Regions from separate parts of the Xanthobacter lutulentifluminis genome, predicted to be linked through region 4. Evidence: predicted binding sites of a transcription regulator. Region 4 holds the regulator's gene; each other region holds the start of a gene.
What was found. The regulator LexA, encoded in region 4, represses DNA repair genes until DNA is damaged. The targets are predictions, from matches to a motif close to TGTTCNNNNTGTGTTCNG.
Positions count from the first base shown of each region.

Region 1: the regulator LexA is predicted to act here: its motif matches at 1,360-1,377, upstream of V5F49_RS16915 (metallopeptidase family protein).
Region 2: the regulator LexA is predicted to act here: its motif matches at 2,077-2,094, upstream of V5F49_RS10180 (PA0069 family radical SAM protein).
Region 3: the regulator LexA is predicted to act here: its motif matches at 1,593-1,610, upstream of V5F49_RS08135 (YifB family Mg chelatase-like AAA ATPase).

Region 1 covers NZ_CM195525.1:3,668,545-3,672,278, reverse strand. Annotated here, with positions in the region: gene V5F49_RS16920 (ligase-associated DNA damage response DEXH box helicase) at 1-951, shown strand, start outside; gene V5F49_RS16915 (metallopeptidase family protein) at 1,510-1,938, shown strand; gene V5F49_RS16910 (cytochrome b) at 2,018-2,569, shown strand; gene leuD (3-isopropylmalate dehydratase small subunit) at 2,719-3,324, shown strand; gene V5F49_RS16900 (chemotaxis protein CheB) at 3,422-3,734, shown strand, end outside.
Region 2 covers NZ_CM195525.1:2,228,569-2,232,302, reverse strand. Annotated here, with positions in the region: gene V5F49_RS10190 (TetR/AcrR family transcriptional regulator) at 1-266, shown strand, start outside; gene V5F49_RS10185 (VOC family protein) at 279-737, opposite strand; gene V5F49_RS10180 (PA0069 family radical SAM protein) at 746-2,053, opposite strand; gene V5F49_RS10175 (aa3-type cytochrome c oxidase subunit IV) at 2,256-2,408, shown strand; gene V5F49_RS10170 (Re/Si-specific NAD(P)(+) transhydrogenase subunit alpha) at 2,444-3,592, shown strand; gene V5F49_RS10165 (proton-translocating transhydrogenase family protein) at 3,592-3,734, shown strand, end outside.
Region 3 covers NZ_CM195525.1:1,798,002-1,801,735, forward strand. Annotated here, with positions in the region: gene V5F49_RS08125 (polyhydroxyalkanoic acid system family protein) at 426-737, shown strand; gene V5F49_RS08130 (class I SAM-dependent methyltransferase) at 744-1,529, opposite strand; gene V5F49_RS08135 (YifB family Mg chelatase-like AAA ATPase) at 1,669-3,201, shown strand; gene V5F49_RS08140 (hypothetical protein) at 3,532-3,734, opposite strand, start outside.
Region 4 covers NZ_CM195525.1:40,798-44,531, reverse strand. Annotated here, with positions in the region: gene moaC (cyclic pyranopterin monophosphate synthase MoaC) at 1-272, shown strand, start outside; gene V5F49_RS00260 (molybdopterin molybdotransferase MoeA) at 317-1,531, shown strand; gene lexA (transcriptional repressor LexA) at 1,637-2,347, shown strand; gene V5F49_RS00250 (ComEC/Rec2 family competence protein) at 2,647-3,734, opposite strand, start outside.

The DNA.
Region 1 (3,734 bases), 1.2 Mb from region 4:
GAGGTGGAGGAATATTTCGTCGAGACCATGGTGCCCGGCGACACCTTCGTCTTTGCCGGGGAGATCCTGCGCTACGAGACGCTGGTGGAGGACGAGGTCTACGTCTCGCGCACCACCGCCAAGGAGCCGCGGGTGCCGGCCTATGCGGGGGGCAAGTTCCCGCTTTCCACCTTCCTCGCCGACGGGGTGCGGGCGCTGCTGGCGGCGCCGGAGCGCTGGCCGGCGCTGCCGCCGCAGGTGCGCGACTGGCTGGAGCTGCAGCAGGCCCGCTCACGCCTGCCGGGACGTACCGACCTGCTGGTGGAGACGTTCGAGCAGTCCGGGCGGCATTATCTCGTCACCTATCCGTTCGAGGGCCGCCTCGCCCACCAGACCCTGGGCATGCTGCTGACCCGCCGGCTGGAGCGGGCGCGCCTGAAGCCGCTGGGCTTCGTGGCCAACGACTACGCGCTCGCAGTCTACGCGGCCGGCGACATGAGCCTCGCCATCCGGCAGGGACGGCTCTCGCTCGGAGACCTGTTCGACGCGGACATGCTGGGGGACGACCTGGAGGCGTGGCTGGCCGAGAGCGCGCTCATGAAGCGCACCTTCCGCCATTGCGCGGTGATCGCGGGGCTGATCGAGCGGCGGTTCCCCGGCAAGGAGAAGACATCGCGGCAGGTCACCATCTCCACGGACCTGATCTATGACGTGCTGCGCCGGCACGAGCCCGACCACATCCTGCTGCGCGCCGCCCGCGCCGACGCCGCCACCGGGCTGCTCGACGTGCGGCGCCTCGCCGAGATGCTGGCGCGCGTCCGGGGACGCATCGTCCACCAGCCGCTGGAGCGGGTGTCGCCGCTCGCGGTGCCGGTGCTGCTGGAGATCGGGCGGGAGAGCGTCGGCGGCGAAGCCAGCGACGCTCTCCTCGCCGAGGCGGAGGAGGAACTGATTCGAGCCGCCACCGAATGAGGCGCAGCCGCCATCCGGGCCATGTCGGGACAGACTCCCGACCGGCGGCGGATGCCGTCCGGCATCCGTCTCGCAGCCGCGAAGGGGCCGCACAGGCTGTTGCGCAGGAGATACGGGCAACTAGGTACGGCCATCCTTTCATTCACAAGAGCGTGATCGGATGGCGTGCACAAGCCCCGCGCAACGTGCCGGATATCAGAACATCGGAGCCCCGAGCACGGCTGCCGTGGCGGCAGACGCCTCGTGGGGCGCGAAAAACGCAGCAATTCCAAGGATCGTCACCAGCGCACCGGTGACCGCAAGCTTCCGCAGCATGGCCACACTCCCAAGTCGCAGTCTGCATGGTTAACGATGCAGGCTGATTAAGAGTTCCTTAACCAAACCTCTCTGAACCCCATTTGATGCTTGTGTTCAGACAGTGTTCAGGAAAGTCACGGCTGCGTGACGTCCTCCCCCCTCGGAGGGGCAGGAGGATTGACCTTTGCCCCGCGCAATGCTGCATCGCCACAGGAGCGTGCCGCCCGCCGGGCGGCGCGGCGACGGCGGGAGAACAGGGCCATGACGCAGAACGGCGGCGGGCGCAGCCGGTGGCATGATGTGGAGGCCCCCGGCCTCGATGCCTTCGAGCAGCTGGCGGCGGAGGCCTTCGCCGGCCTGCCCGACTCGTTCCGCGCGCTGTGCCGCGACGTGGTGATCCGGATCGAGGACTTCCCCACCGACGAGGTGCTCGACGCGCTCGACGCGGAAACCCCGTTCGACCTGCTCGGCCTGTTCCAGGGCATCGGCCGCGCCCAGGACGGCGCCGTTTCCCAGACCGGGCAGATGCCGAACATGGTCTTCCTGTACCGTCGCCCGATCCTCGACTACTGGGCCGAGCATGAGGAAACCCTCGGCGACATCGTCACCCATGTGCTCGTGCACGAGATCGGCCACCACTTCGGGCTGTCCGACGACGACATGGAAGCCGTCGAGGACCGAGCCAATTGACCGCAGGGAAAGTGCCCCCAGGCGGCTGGACCTCGGCCGCGCTCCTTTCTTAGAATAGCTCAAAACAAGGAGGCTTCCCGTGCCCGTCGATCCCCAACTTCAGCGTTACGGCGCATCGCTTCGCGCCATCCACTGGCTCACCGTGCTCGCCATCATCACCGTCTATGGCGTCACCTATCTCGAAGAGCTGTTCGCGCGCGGGACGCCTGCGCGGGCGATGGTGTGGTGGGTCCACATGTCGGTGGGCCTGCTGGTGCTGGCGCTGGTGGCGCTGCGCATCCCGGTGCGCATCTTCGGCCGCCACCCGGCGCCGTCGCGGGCGCTGAGCCGGCCGGTGCAGATCGCCTCGGCGGCGGCGCACGGCCTGCTCTACCTGCTCCTCATCGTCACGCCGCTGGTCGGCATCTACCTCGCCTTCCTGCGCGGGGCCGACATCCCCTTCTTCGGGCTGTTCACCATCACCCCGCCGATCCCGGCGGACCGGCCGCTCGCCCGGCAGGTGCAGGAGGTGCACGAATGGCTGGCGAACGGGCTTGTGATCCTCGCCCTGCTCCACGCCGCCGCGGCCATTGTGCATCACGTGATGCTCAAGGACGACGTGCTGAAGCGTATGCTGCCGGCGCCGCGCTGACCGCGCCCGGCCGCCGGGGCCCGCTCCGGCATCGGGGCGCGGCGCTGGGCAAGCGCCGAAACGCCTGATATGGAAGGGGGGACAGGCGCCGCCGGCATCCGCCCGGCCCGCGCCGCCCCCCAACCGTCTCAGGAACGCACAAGGGTCCCATGGACAAGTTCACCGTTCTCGAAGGTGTCGCGGCGCCGCTGAAGCTGGTCAATGTCGATACCGACATGATCATCCCCAAGCAGTACCTGAAGACGATCAAGCGCACCGGCCTCGGCAAGGGCCTGTTCTCCGAGATGCGCTACAAGGAGGACGGCTCGGACGAGCCCGGCTTCGTCCTGAACCAGAGCGCCTACCGCAATGCCAAGGTTCTGGTGGCGGGCGACAATTTCGGCTGCGGCTCCTCCCGTGAACACGCCCCGTGGGCGCTGCTCGACTTCGGCATCCGCTGCGTGATCTCCACGTCGTTCGCCGACATCTTCTACAACAACTGCTTCAAGAACGGCATTCTGCCCATCGTCGTCTCCAAGGACGAGCTGGACAAGCTGTTCGACGATGCCGACCGCGGCTCGAACGCCACCCTCACCATCGACCTGCCGGCGCAGGAGATCCGTGGTCCGGACGGCGGCGTGATCCACTTCGAGATCGACCCCTTCCGCAAGCGCTGCCTGATCGAGGGGCTGGACGACATCGGCCTCACCCTCGAGAAGGCGCCGGCCATCGCCGCCTTCGAGACCGCCAAGGGCGCCGAACGCCCCTGGCTGTGATGACGCGCCGGGCGCTGCCGGCCACGCGCGGGCCCGAGGCATCGCGCCCCCGGACGGCGCGCGCGCCGCGCGGCGATAGCACCCGAGGCGCACGCCGGTGAACCGGCGCCTGCCCGACGCCCTCGACCGGGCCCTCGACCGCGCCACGCGGGAAGGGCCCGCCCGGCGGGCGGTCGTGGTGGGTGCCTCCGCCGGCGGGCCGGCCGCGCTCCAGCAGTTGCTGCCTGGCCTCGATCCCGCGCTGGATGCCGCGGTCGTGGTGGTGGTCCATGTCGGTCCCGACGGGCCCGACCTGCTCCCCTCCCTGCTCGACCGGAGCTCGGCGCTGCCGGTTGTGCTGGCGACCGAGCGTCGCCCCCTGGTTCCCGGGGTCGTGCACTTCGCGCCCAGCGGCTATCACCTGGAAGTGG
Region 2 (3,734 bases), 2.2 Mb from region 4:
GCTTCTTCGAGGCCGGCCCGTGCGAGGGCGTGAGCCGCCTGTCCGCCTTCCTGCGGGTGAAGGTGGCGGCCGGCGTGCTCGACATCGACGACGTGGAGCAGGCAGCGAGCCAGTTCCTGACCCTGTGCAAGGACGGCGTGACCATCCCCGCGCTGGTAGGCGCGCCCGCGTCTCCGGCGCCGGCCGCGGTGGAGAAGTCCGTGCGCGGGGCCGTGCGCGTCTTCATGCGGGCCTATGGCGCTGCGCGCTGCTCCGGCATCCGGTGAGCGCCGCACGGTTCAGCCCCCGTCCGCCGGAACGGTGAGCCGGCCCTCGGCATCGAACGGGAAGAAGGGATTGTGCGCCACTTCCCACAGGTGGCCGTCGGGATCGGCGAAATAGCCGCTGGTGCCGCCCCAGAACGCCTTCTGTGCCGGCTTCACCACCCGTCCGCCTGCCGCCTGCGCGCGGGCGATGACCTCGGACACCCCCTCGGCCGTGCCGACATTGCAGGCCAGCGTGAGGCCGGGGAACGGCTGGGGCGGTGCTTCGGGCAGGGTCGCATCCGCGGCGAGGCGCCCGCGCGGAAACAGGCTCAGCATCACGTGCCCGGCCAGGAAGAAGGCGACGCTTTCGGTTCCGGCGCGGCGCTCCAGCCCCATGGCCTCATAGAAGGCGATGGCGCGGGCGAGGTCGTCCACGCCGAGGGTCACGAGGTGCAGGGCGAAGGCGGGAGCGGGAGGCGGGATCACTGGCATGGCTGGCCTCAGTCGAACAGGTCGAGCTGGACGCCGGCGGGCTTGGGCCGCCGGAAATGGGCGGTGGTGAGCTTCAGGCCGCGCCCGGTGAGCCCGAGCCGCGTGGCGGCGATCTCGAACCGGCGGCCGACCGTCCAGGCGTATGGGCCGTCCCCGCGCATCCTCTTGCCGAAGCTGGCGTCGTAGTCCTTGCCGCCGTGCATCTGGCGGATCAGGTTCAGCACGTGGCGCGCCTTGTCCGGGAAGTTGGCCACCAGCCATTCGCGGAACAGGTCGGCGATCTCCAGCGGCAGGCGCAGCATCACGTAGCCGGCCTCGCTGGCGCCGGCCGCCTTGGCGGCGTCGAGGATGCGCTCCACCTCCATGTCGTTGAGGGCGGGAATGAGCGGCGCGGTCAGCACCGCCGTGGGAATGCCCGCGTCGGCGAGCCGGCGGATGGTGCCGAGGCGCACGTGGGGGCTGGCCGCCCGCGGCTCCATGGTGCGGGCGAGGTGCGGATCGAGCGTCGTCACCGAGATCGCCACCTTCACGAGGCCGCGCTCGGCCATGGGGGCGAGGATGTCGATGTCGCGCGCCACCAGCGCCGACTTGGTGACGATGCCCACCGGATGGCCGAAATCCGCCAGCACCTCGAGGAGGCGCCGGGTCAGCGCGTAGCGCCGCTCGATCGGCTGGTAAGGGTCGGTGTTGGTGCCCATGGCGATGACGCGCGGCTGGTAGGATGGATGCGACAGCTCGCGCGCCAGCAGCTCCGGCGCGTCCGGCTTCACGAACAGCCGGGTCTCGAAATCGAGGCCGGCGGAGAGGCCGTGATAGGCATGGGTCGGCCGGGCGAAGCAGTAGATGCAGCCGTGCTCGCAGCCGCGATAGGCGTTGATGGAGCGGTCGAACCCCACGTCCGGCGACTGGTTGCGGGTGATGACGGTGCGCGCCCGCTCCTCGGTCACCTCGGTGCGCAGCGGCGGCAGCTCCTCCAGGCTCTGCCAGCCGTCGTCGAACAGCACCCGCGCGGCCGGCTCGAAACGGCCGGTGGCGTTGGAGACCGCCCCGCGCCCGCGCCGGCGGTCCGCATCCACGCCCGTGCCCAGCTCCGCGTCGGGACCCGGGGCGACGGGCGGCGCCTCGGCCGCCTTTCGCGTTGCCGCCCGTTCCTCGGCCAGCCGGCCGAGGATGCGGTCGGCCTTCCGGCCGGCGGCGGCATAGGGCGCGGCGCGGGGCTTGCCGGCGGCAACCGGGCTCGTCCCCGGGGCGGGCGCGGCATCGCCGGGCGGGCGGCGCCGGGTGCGGGAAGGGCGGGAATCGGTGTCGGGGCGCATGGGAAAAAAGGTAGCACCCGCCATAGAACAAAACAAGAACACGCGGCAATCGTGGAAATCTTTTCCGCGGTGCGTCAAGGCTTGTGCCGATTCAAGGGCTTCAGCGCGGTCTCCCATCTGGCATATTGTACGCCAGGGGCCAGTTGCCAGAGTTTCGCATCTCCGGTAAAGGCCAATTGAAACGCTGGAGCAGGGGGAAAAGATGGCTGAACACGCCACGACCGAATACGCCATCGCCGATGGCAACGATTACGTCGAGCACGAGCGCACCTACGCCGTTTTCACCGCCCTGACCAAATGGGGCGCGATCGCGGTCGCCGTCATCCTCGTCCTTATGTGGATCTTCCTCCTCTGACCCCCTGACGGGCCGGAGCATCGGAGACAATTCAGATGAAAATCGCTGTCCCCGCCGAGGTTGATCTCGGCGAGCCGCGGGTCGCTGCGACCCCGGATACGGTGAAGCGTCTCGTGGGCCTCGGGGCCAGCGTGGCGGTGGAAACGGGCGCCGGCCTCAGGTCCGGCATTCTCGATGCGGACTTTGTCGCCGCCGGGGCCACCATCGCGACGACCGCCTTCGACACCCTCAGCGGCGCCGATGTGGTACTGAAGGTGCGCCGTCCGACGGAAGCCGAACTTTCGTCGTACAAGCCGGGCGCGCTGGTGCTGGCCATCCTCGACCCCTACGGCAATGACGACGCGCTCGCGGCACTCGCCCGCGCCGGCGTCGCCTCCTTCGCCATGGAGCTGATGCCCCGCATCACCCGCGCGCAGGTGATGGACGTGCTGTCCTCGCAGGCGAACCTTGCCGGCTACCGCGCCGTCATCGACGCCGCTGCCGAGTTCAACCGCGCCCTGCCGCAGATGATGACCGCCGCCGGCACCGTGCCCGCCGCGCGCATCTTCGTGATGGGCGCCGGCGTCGCCGGCCTGCAGGCCATCGCCACCGCCCGCCGCCTCGGCGGCATCGTGACCGCCACCGACGTGCGCCCCGCCGCCAAGGAGCAGGTCGCCTCGCTCGGCGCCAAGTTCGTCGCGGTGGAGGACGAGGAGTTCAAGCAGGCGGAAACCGCCGCCGGCTACGCCAAGCCCATGTCCGCCGAGTATCAGGCCAAGCAGGCCGCGCTCGTCGCCGACCACATCAAGAAGCAGGACATCGTCATCACCACCGCCCTGATCCCGGGCCGGCCCGCGCCGCGCCTCATCACGGCGGAAATGGTGGCCTCCATGAAGCCCGGCTCGGTGATCGTCGACCTCGCGGTCGAGCGGGGCGGCAACGTGGAAGGCGCGGTGCCCGGCCAGGTGGTGTGGGTGGGCAACGTGAAGATCGTCGGCCACCTCAACGTGCCCGGCCGCCTCGCCGCCTCCTCCTCGCCGCTGTACGCGAAGAACCTGTTCAACTTCTTCGAGACGATGGTGGACAAGGCCTCCAAGTCCCTCGCCGTGAAGTGGGACGACGAGCTGGTGAAGGCCACGCTCATCACCCGTGACGGCGCCGTCGTGCATCCCAACTTCGCACCCAAGACTGAGGGAGCGGCCTGATGAATCCCGTCACTGCCCAAGCCGCGGCGGACGCCGCCGCTCAAGCCCGCGCCATGGCCGAAACGGCCCGCCAGGCGGCCGAAGCCGCCCAGCACTATGCCGACCAGGCCGGCGCCGCCATCGGCGGCGTGGCCCATGCCGC
Region 3 (3,734 bases), 1.8 Mb from region 4:
GGCCCCGCCTGGCACTGCATGGAGCCACCGCAGCTCTTGTTTGCCCCGGAGTTTGCGCCTCTCTCGGGATGCCGCACCCGACGCCGCTTATGCGCGATCGCCGAACCGCTGCAACGGCCCGCCCCCACCCGGCGGGCTTGCCCGATGTCGATCCCCCCTTCGCGGCGCCGACCCATCCGCTGCCTCGCGGACCGCTGCCGGCGCGAACACCGACCGACCTCCCTCTCCCCGCCGCCCCCGGCCACACCGTTTGCGGCAGGCCATGGCAAAGGAACTCCATTCCCCCCCGCCCAAGTCACCACTTGAGCCCCGGTTCTCTACCGTCGCAATTGACGGAAAGTCACCGCGACACCCCATATGACACCGGGTCACCGGCCATCCGCCGCCACCGCCGCGGCGCTGCCCTCCTTGCAACGGAACCGCCCATGGGACAGCCCTTCACCACCTCCATCCCCCACAAGCTCGGCAAGGTCGAAGCCACACGACGCCTCCAGGCCGGCATGACCGGCGTGCGCGAGCGTTTCGGGCGCCACATTTCGATCCTCGAGGAGGTCTGGACGGACGACCACCTCTCCTTCCGGATCGCCGCGCTGGGCCAGACGGCACAGGGGACGCTGGATGTCACCGACGACGCCATCCACCTCAGCGTCGAGCTGCCATTCCTGCTCGATCTCGCCGCGCGCAAGGCGCGGGACCTCATCACCCGGCAGGGGCGGATCATGATCGAGAAAAAATAGCCCGCCTCATGCTGCCTCCAGCTCCAGCGTCAGCGTATCGAGCGTGAACGAGCCGTCCGCCTCGATCTCGAAATGCTCCACCACATCGCGGCTGGCCCCCGCCATGAGGGAGCGAATGGCGGCCACATGCAGCTCCGGAGTCCGGATCCGCGCCACCCAGGAGGCGAACTCGAGGAACAGCCGCCGTCGCGCGGTCCGCATCACCCGCAGCCCCGCAGTCTCCGCCGCATCGACCCATTCCGCCTCGCGATAGTCCCGCCCGTGGGAGGGGTCGCGCAGAAGCTCGATCGTCTGCAGGAAACTGTCAGCCACCGGCCAGTCGGGCGCGATCACGTCGATCATCACCGCCCGTCCGCCGGCAGGGAGAACGCGGCGCACCTCGGCGAGCGCGGTCGGCACGTCCCGCCAGTGGTGCGCGCTGAAGCGGGACGCCACGAAATCAAAGCTGGCGTCCTCGAAGGGCAACCGCTCGGCCACGCCGAGCCCGGTCGAGATGTTCGTCAGCCCGCGCCGCTCAGCCTCCGCGACCACGGCGCCGAGCATGTCGGCGGACAGGTCGTAGGCGACGACTTCCGCCGCAAACGGAGCCGCCGTGAAGCTCACATGCCCCCCGCCGCAACCGAGGTCCAGCAGCCGCTGCGGACGAACCTCATCCACCAGCGCCGCCAGCGCCTCGAGGTCGGCGCCGCGGGCATGCACGGCGCTCGCCACATAGGCCGCGGCCTGCGGCCCGAACATGTCCGCAACGTGCGCCTCATGGCTGCGCGCCGGCCCCGCCGATGCCCCGGTCATGATCCTCGCCTCCACCGTTCGCAACAAAGGATACCGAGCCTTCGGCAGCTGTCCAGCGAAAATTGTTCATCTTTCGTTCTTGCGGCATCCGTCCTCCACCGCTACCGTAGGTGGCAAGGCAGTGGGCAGGAGCGGGACGGTGATCCAGCGGGTTGCAACGGTCGCATTCGAGGGCGTGGACGCGCGCCCGGTGGACGTTCAGGTCCACGTCGCCGCCGGGCTGCCGGCCTTCACCATCGTGGGCCTGCCGGACAAGGCCGTGAGCGAGGCGAAAGAGCGGGTGCGCGCAGCCCTGATCGCGTCGGGTCTCGCGCTCCCTGCCCGCCGCATCACCGTGAACCTTGCCCCCGCGGATCTGCCGAAGGAGGGCTCGCATTATGATCTCCCCATCGCGCTTGGATTGATGGCCGCCATCGGCGCGATCCCCGCGGATGCGCTTGGCGGGTTCACCGTGGTGGGCGAGCTCGCGCTCGACGGAGCCATCGCCGCAGTCGCCGGGGTCCTGCCGGCCGCCATCGGAGCGAACGCCCGCGGACACGGGCTGATCTGTCCCGCCGCATGCGGCGCCGAGGCCGCGTGGGCGAGCCCGGATATGGAGATCCTGGCGCCACAGTCGCTGATCCAGCTCGCCAATCACATGACAGGCCGGCAGGTAATGAGCCGGCCGGAGCCACGCATGAAGGCGCCGGGAGGGGCCATGCTCGACCTGAAGGACGTGAAGGGTCAGGAGACCGCAAAGCGCGCGTTGGAGGTCGCCGCCGCGGGCGGACACAATCTGCTGTTCATCGGGCCTCCGGGCGCCGGCAAGTCCATGCTGGCGCAACGCCTTCCATCGATATTGCCCCCACTTTCGCCGGCGGAAATGCTGGATGTCTCCATGGTCGCGTCCGTCGCGGGAGCCATTCAGGATGGCGCACTGATGGATCGCAGGCCATTCCGGGCGCCGCACCACTCGGCCAGCATGGCAGCGATGGTGGGTGGTGGCGCGAAGGCGCGCCCGGGGGAGGTGTCGCTTGCCCACAACGGAGTCCTGTTCCTGGACGAGTTGCCTGAGTTCTCGCCCCAGGTTTTGGATTCCCTGCGTCAGCCGCTGGAGACCGGGGAGGTGCTGATCGCGCGGGTCAACCACCGCGTCACCTACCCCGCCCGCTTCCAGCTCATCGCCGCTATGAACCCGTGTCGTTGCGGGCGCGCGGGCGAGCCGGGCTTCACCTGCAAGCGCGGCGCGCGCTGCGCGGACGAGTATCAGGCGCGCCTGTCCGGTCCGTTCCTCGACCGGATCGACATCTTTCTGGAGGTCCCCGCCGTGGCGGCGTCCGACCTCGTCCTCCCGGTCCCGACAGAGGGCTCCCGCGAGGTGGCGGCGCGGGTCGCCATGGCGCGCGACATCCAGATCGAGCGCTATGCGGCCATGGGCCGGGCCGACGTGCGCACCAATGCAAGCGCGTCCGGTGCGTTGCTCGACCAGGTCGCCGTGCCTGATGCCTCCGGTGCCGCCCTCCTGCGCGATGCGGCGGACGCCATGCGGCTGAGCGCGCGTGGCTATCACCGCGTCATGAAGGTTGCCCGCACGCTGGCGGACCTCGACGGGGCGGAGCAGGTCGGGCGCCGCCATCTGGCGGAAGCGCTGGCGTACCGGATCGCCATCGAGCGCCCGCGCGCCGCCGCATGACCCCACGTGCTGGGTTGCGCTCGGAGCGAATTGGCTGGATCTGGCGGGGCCACGATGCCGCGACACTCAGCACGGGGGCAACCGAGACAGCGAGCGCTTGCTCGGCCACTTCGGGGAAAATCCGGTCCGGAAAGGCAGCGCATGGGAAGGTGCCTGCGGGATCGGCTCCGGCCGTGCCGGGGCCGACGCAGGCAGGTTCACCGCCCTGCGCCAGCTGTTTTTGCTCGGTACGGCGTCGGCGGCGAACCTCACGACCGAGGCCACCCACGGTCCAGAATGCTGGCGGCACCGGATTGCGGCGGGACGCCGGTGCATCCCGCCGCGCCGTCCTCAGCGCACAGCGTTGACGGAAAGGCCTTCCAGATAGGTGATCTGGGCGAGATCGCCCGGCTGGACCTGCTGGAGGTCGGCCAGAACCTTGTCGTTCGACGCCTTGAGCGTGCGCACCACGCCGTCCAGCCCCTCGAAGGTGACCGTACCAGCCTGCTTGTTGATATCGACGAAAATGGTGGTGACCGTGACCTCACGCACGC
Region 4 (3,734 bases):
TTCCCCTCTGCCACCCGCTGATGCTCACCAAGGTGGAAGTGGAGATCGAGCCGGCCCCCGCCCTGCCCGGCCTCAGGATCGCGGCGCGGGTGAAGACGAGCGGACAGACCGGGGTGGAGATGGAGGCGCTCACCGCCGTCTCCGTCGCCTGCCTCACCATCTACGACATGGCCAAGGCGGCCGACCGCACCATGCGCATCGAGGGCATCCGCCTGCTGGAGAAATCCGGCGGCCGCAGCGGCGATTATCGCGCCGGACCCGCCGCCGGCTAAGCCGCGGCCATCACCACAAGACCAGCCACGGGGAGACGGCGGCAATGGCGCTGATGAGCGTCGAGGAGGCGAGCAGCCTCATCACCGAGGGCGTCCTGGCGCTCGGCGTGGAGGAGGTGCCGGTGGCGCAGGCCGCCGGCCGGGTGCTGGCGCGCGACCTGCCCGCCCGGCGCACCCAGCCCCCCGCCGACATGTCCGCCATGGACGGCTACGCCGTGCGCGCGCCCGACATCGCCGCCACTCCCGCCACCCTGCGCGTCATCGGCGAATCGGCGGCCGGCCGGCCGTTTGCCGGAGCGGTCGGGCCCGGCGAGGCGGTGCGCATCTTCACCGGCGCGGTGGTGCCGCCCGGCGCCGACACGGTGGTGATTCAGGAAAACACCGCGCGCGAGGGCGATGTCGTCACCACCACAGCTCCCACGGCGGCCCTGCGCAACGTGCGCCGCACGGGATGTGATTTCTCCGCCGGCACGCCGGGCCTCACCGCCGGACGGCGCCTGACCAGCCGCGATATCATGCTGGCTGCGGCCATGGACCATGCGACCGTGCCGGTGGCCCGCCGGCCCCGCGTCGCGCTGCTGCAGACCGGGGACGAGCTGGTGCTGCCGGGGCAGGGCTCGGGCAGCGACAGCGAGATCGTCGTCTCCAACGCCTTCGGCCTCGCGGCGCTGGCGCGGCAGGCGGGGGCGGAGGTCGAGGACCTCGGCCTTATCCGTGACGATCTTTCCGCCATCCGCGCGGTGGTGGCACGGGCGCTTTCCGGGGCGTTCGATCTGGTGGTCTCCTCCGGTGGCGCCTCCGTGGGCGACCATGACCTGGTCGGCCCGGCCCTGCGCGCGGAAGGGGTCGACCTCAGCGTCCACAAGATCGCGCTACGTCCCGGCAAGCCGTTGATGTTCGGGCACAGGGGCGCGGTGCGGGTGCTGGGCCTGCCGGGCAATCCGGTGTCCTCCCACGTCTGCGCCATGGTGTTCCTCGTGCCGCTGGTGCGAGCGCTGCAGGGTGATTCCGCGCCGGGCCCGCGCACCCTGCCCGCCCGTCTGGCGGTGGACGTGCCGGCCAACGACTGGCGGCGCGATTTCGTCCGCGTGCGGCTCGATCGCGATGTTTCCGGCGCGCTCGTCGCCACGCCCTTCCCCTCGCAGGACAGCGCCATGCTGAGCGTGCTTGCCGCTGCCGATGGCCTGCTGATGCGCCCGCCGCAGGCGCCTGCCGGGAAGGCCGGCGACCCGTGCGAGATCATTCCCTTCGACGACTGAGGCGATCTTAACTGTGCGTTCACCCCTTGCGGAACACAAAAGGAACAGATAAAGACTGTTCATGATTTGTTTCGCGCCGCGGCCGGCGCCGGCAGGGGGCATGAGATGCTGACGCGCAAGCAATATGATCTGCTTCGCTTCATCCATGAGCGGCTGAAGGAAACCGGCGTTCCCCCTTCCTTCGACGAGATGAAGGAGGCGCTGGATCTGCGGTCCAAATCCGGCATCCACCGCCTTATCACGGCGCTTGAAGAGCGCGGTTTCATCCGTCGCCTGCCCAATCGCGCCCGCGCGCTGGAAGTGGTGCGCCTGCCGGACAGCGTCGCCCCTGGCCTTGGCGCGGCGCGCGCTTCCAATCGGGGCTTCTCGCCTTCGGTCATCGAGGGCAGCCTCGGCAAGGTCCGCCCCGCAGCGGAGGATGACGAGGCCGGGCCCGTCGTCACCGTTCCGGTCATGGGCCGCATCGCCGCCGGCTCCCCCATCTCCGCCATCCAGTCGCGCAGCCACACCCTCAACATCCCGCCCGAGATGCTCGGCAATGGCGAGCATTTCGCCTTGGAGGTGCGCGGCGACAGCATGATCGAGGCCGGCATCCTCGATGGCGACACGGTGCTGATCCGCAAATGCGATTCCGCCGACACCGGCGACATCGTGGTGGCGCTGGTGGACGACGAGGAAGCCACCCTCAAGCGCCTGCGCAAGAAGGGCGCCTCCATCGCCCTGGAAGCCGCCAACCCGGCTTATGAAACCCGGATCTTCGGTCCCGACCGGGTGCGCATCCAGGGCCGGCTCGTCGGGCTGATGCGACGCTATTGAGTTTCGATCTCCTGCCGTTGAAGCGGCGGGCGGGCGAGACGGGGTGAGAGGCGTCGCGTGCCATGCTCAACGGGGCGCGTCCTGTCGGAAGCGCCTCTCACCCCTCCCCCCTATTCACATGAGTCTGCGTTCAGCCCTGTCCGTCCGGTTGCGGAGGAGAACGCATGCGCGGCCATCTGCAGTGGATCGGTGCCGGCCTTGCACTGCCGGTGCTGCTCATCCGGGTGCTGGTCACCGTCGTATCCGCCGCCCTTGGAGGTGCGGTCGGTGGCAGGGGCTCCTTAGGTCCGTTCTTGGGTTCAGGGTGCCCGGGCGTCGGTCTCCGATGGCGTGTCGGTCGCCGGGGAAGGCTCGTCCGGTTCCGGGGGAAGACGCGGCATCCAGGGGCGTTGCGTTGCGGGTCGGCGGGTCGGCTCCATGTGCCATGCCCCGTCGCGATGGTGGAGGGCGACGGTGCCGGTGCGCGACAGGGTTTCCGGGGTGAACACGCGCGCCGGGCACTCACGTGGGGGCGGGTCGCGGGTCACCACTACCGTGGCCTCGAGGCAATCGGCCTCCAGCCCCTCGGCGCGGCGCGAGATGGCAATGGTGCCGCCGCCCGGAAGGGGGGCCGTGCAGCCGAGCGGGTCGCAGGTGAAAAGCGCCTGCAGGCCGGCATCGGCTGCCCGGCGGCGGTCGCCCTCCCGCGTCAGCCATTGCTCCGCCGTCAGGCGCTGGGCCCGCGCGTCGAGAATGGAGAGCCGCCCGTCCGGGCCGCGCACGGCGACGGTCCGGGCATCCGGCGCCACCAGCACGTCGGGCCGTGGCGCCGGGCCAGACACGGCGAGGGCGAGGGCCGCGGGTACCAGCGCTGCGGCCGACAGCAGCCCGCGCAGCAGGCACAGGCACAGCAGGGCGAGGCTCATCAGGGCCAGTGCCGGAGCGCTCACGAGATCGGCGCGCAGGTCCGCCCCCGGCAGGGCGGCGACGCGATCGGAGACGGCGACCATGATGTCGATGCCCTTGCCCATGACCGGCCAGGCCACGTGGTCCCAGCCGAACGGGATCAGCAGCACCCCGATGAGCCCGAACGGCATGACGAGGAAGGACACCGCCGGCATGGCGGCGAGGTTGGCGAGCAGCCCGTAGGGCGCGAGCCGCTGGAAGTGGTAGATGCCATAAGGTGCGGTCGCCAGTCCCGCGACCAGCGATGTGAGCGCGGTCCCTCCCGCCAGCACCAGCAGCCACACCGCCCCATGTCCCAGCCACCCGTCGGGCCGCGGCAGCGCGCGCAGCGGGCGCAACCGTTCATAGGCGGCGATCAGCGCGAGGGTCGCGGCGAACGACATCTGCGTTCCGGGGTCCAGGACCGCCTCCGGCGTTGCGGCGAGCACCACCACGGCAGCGA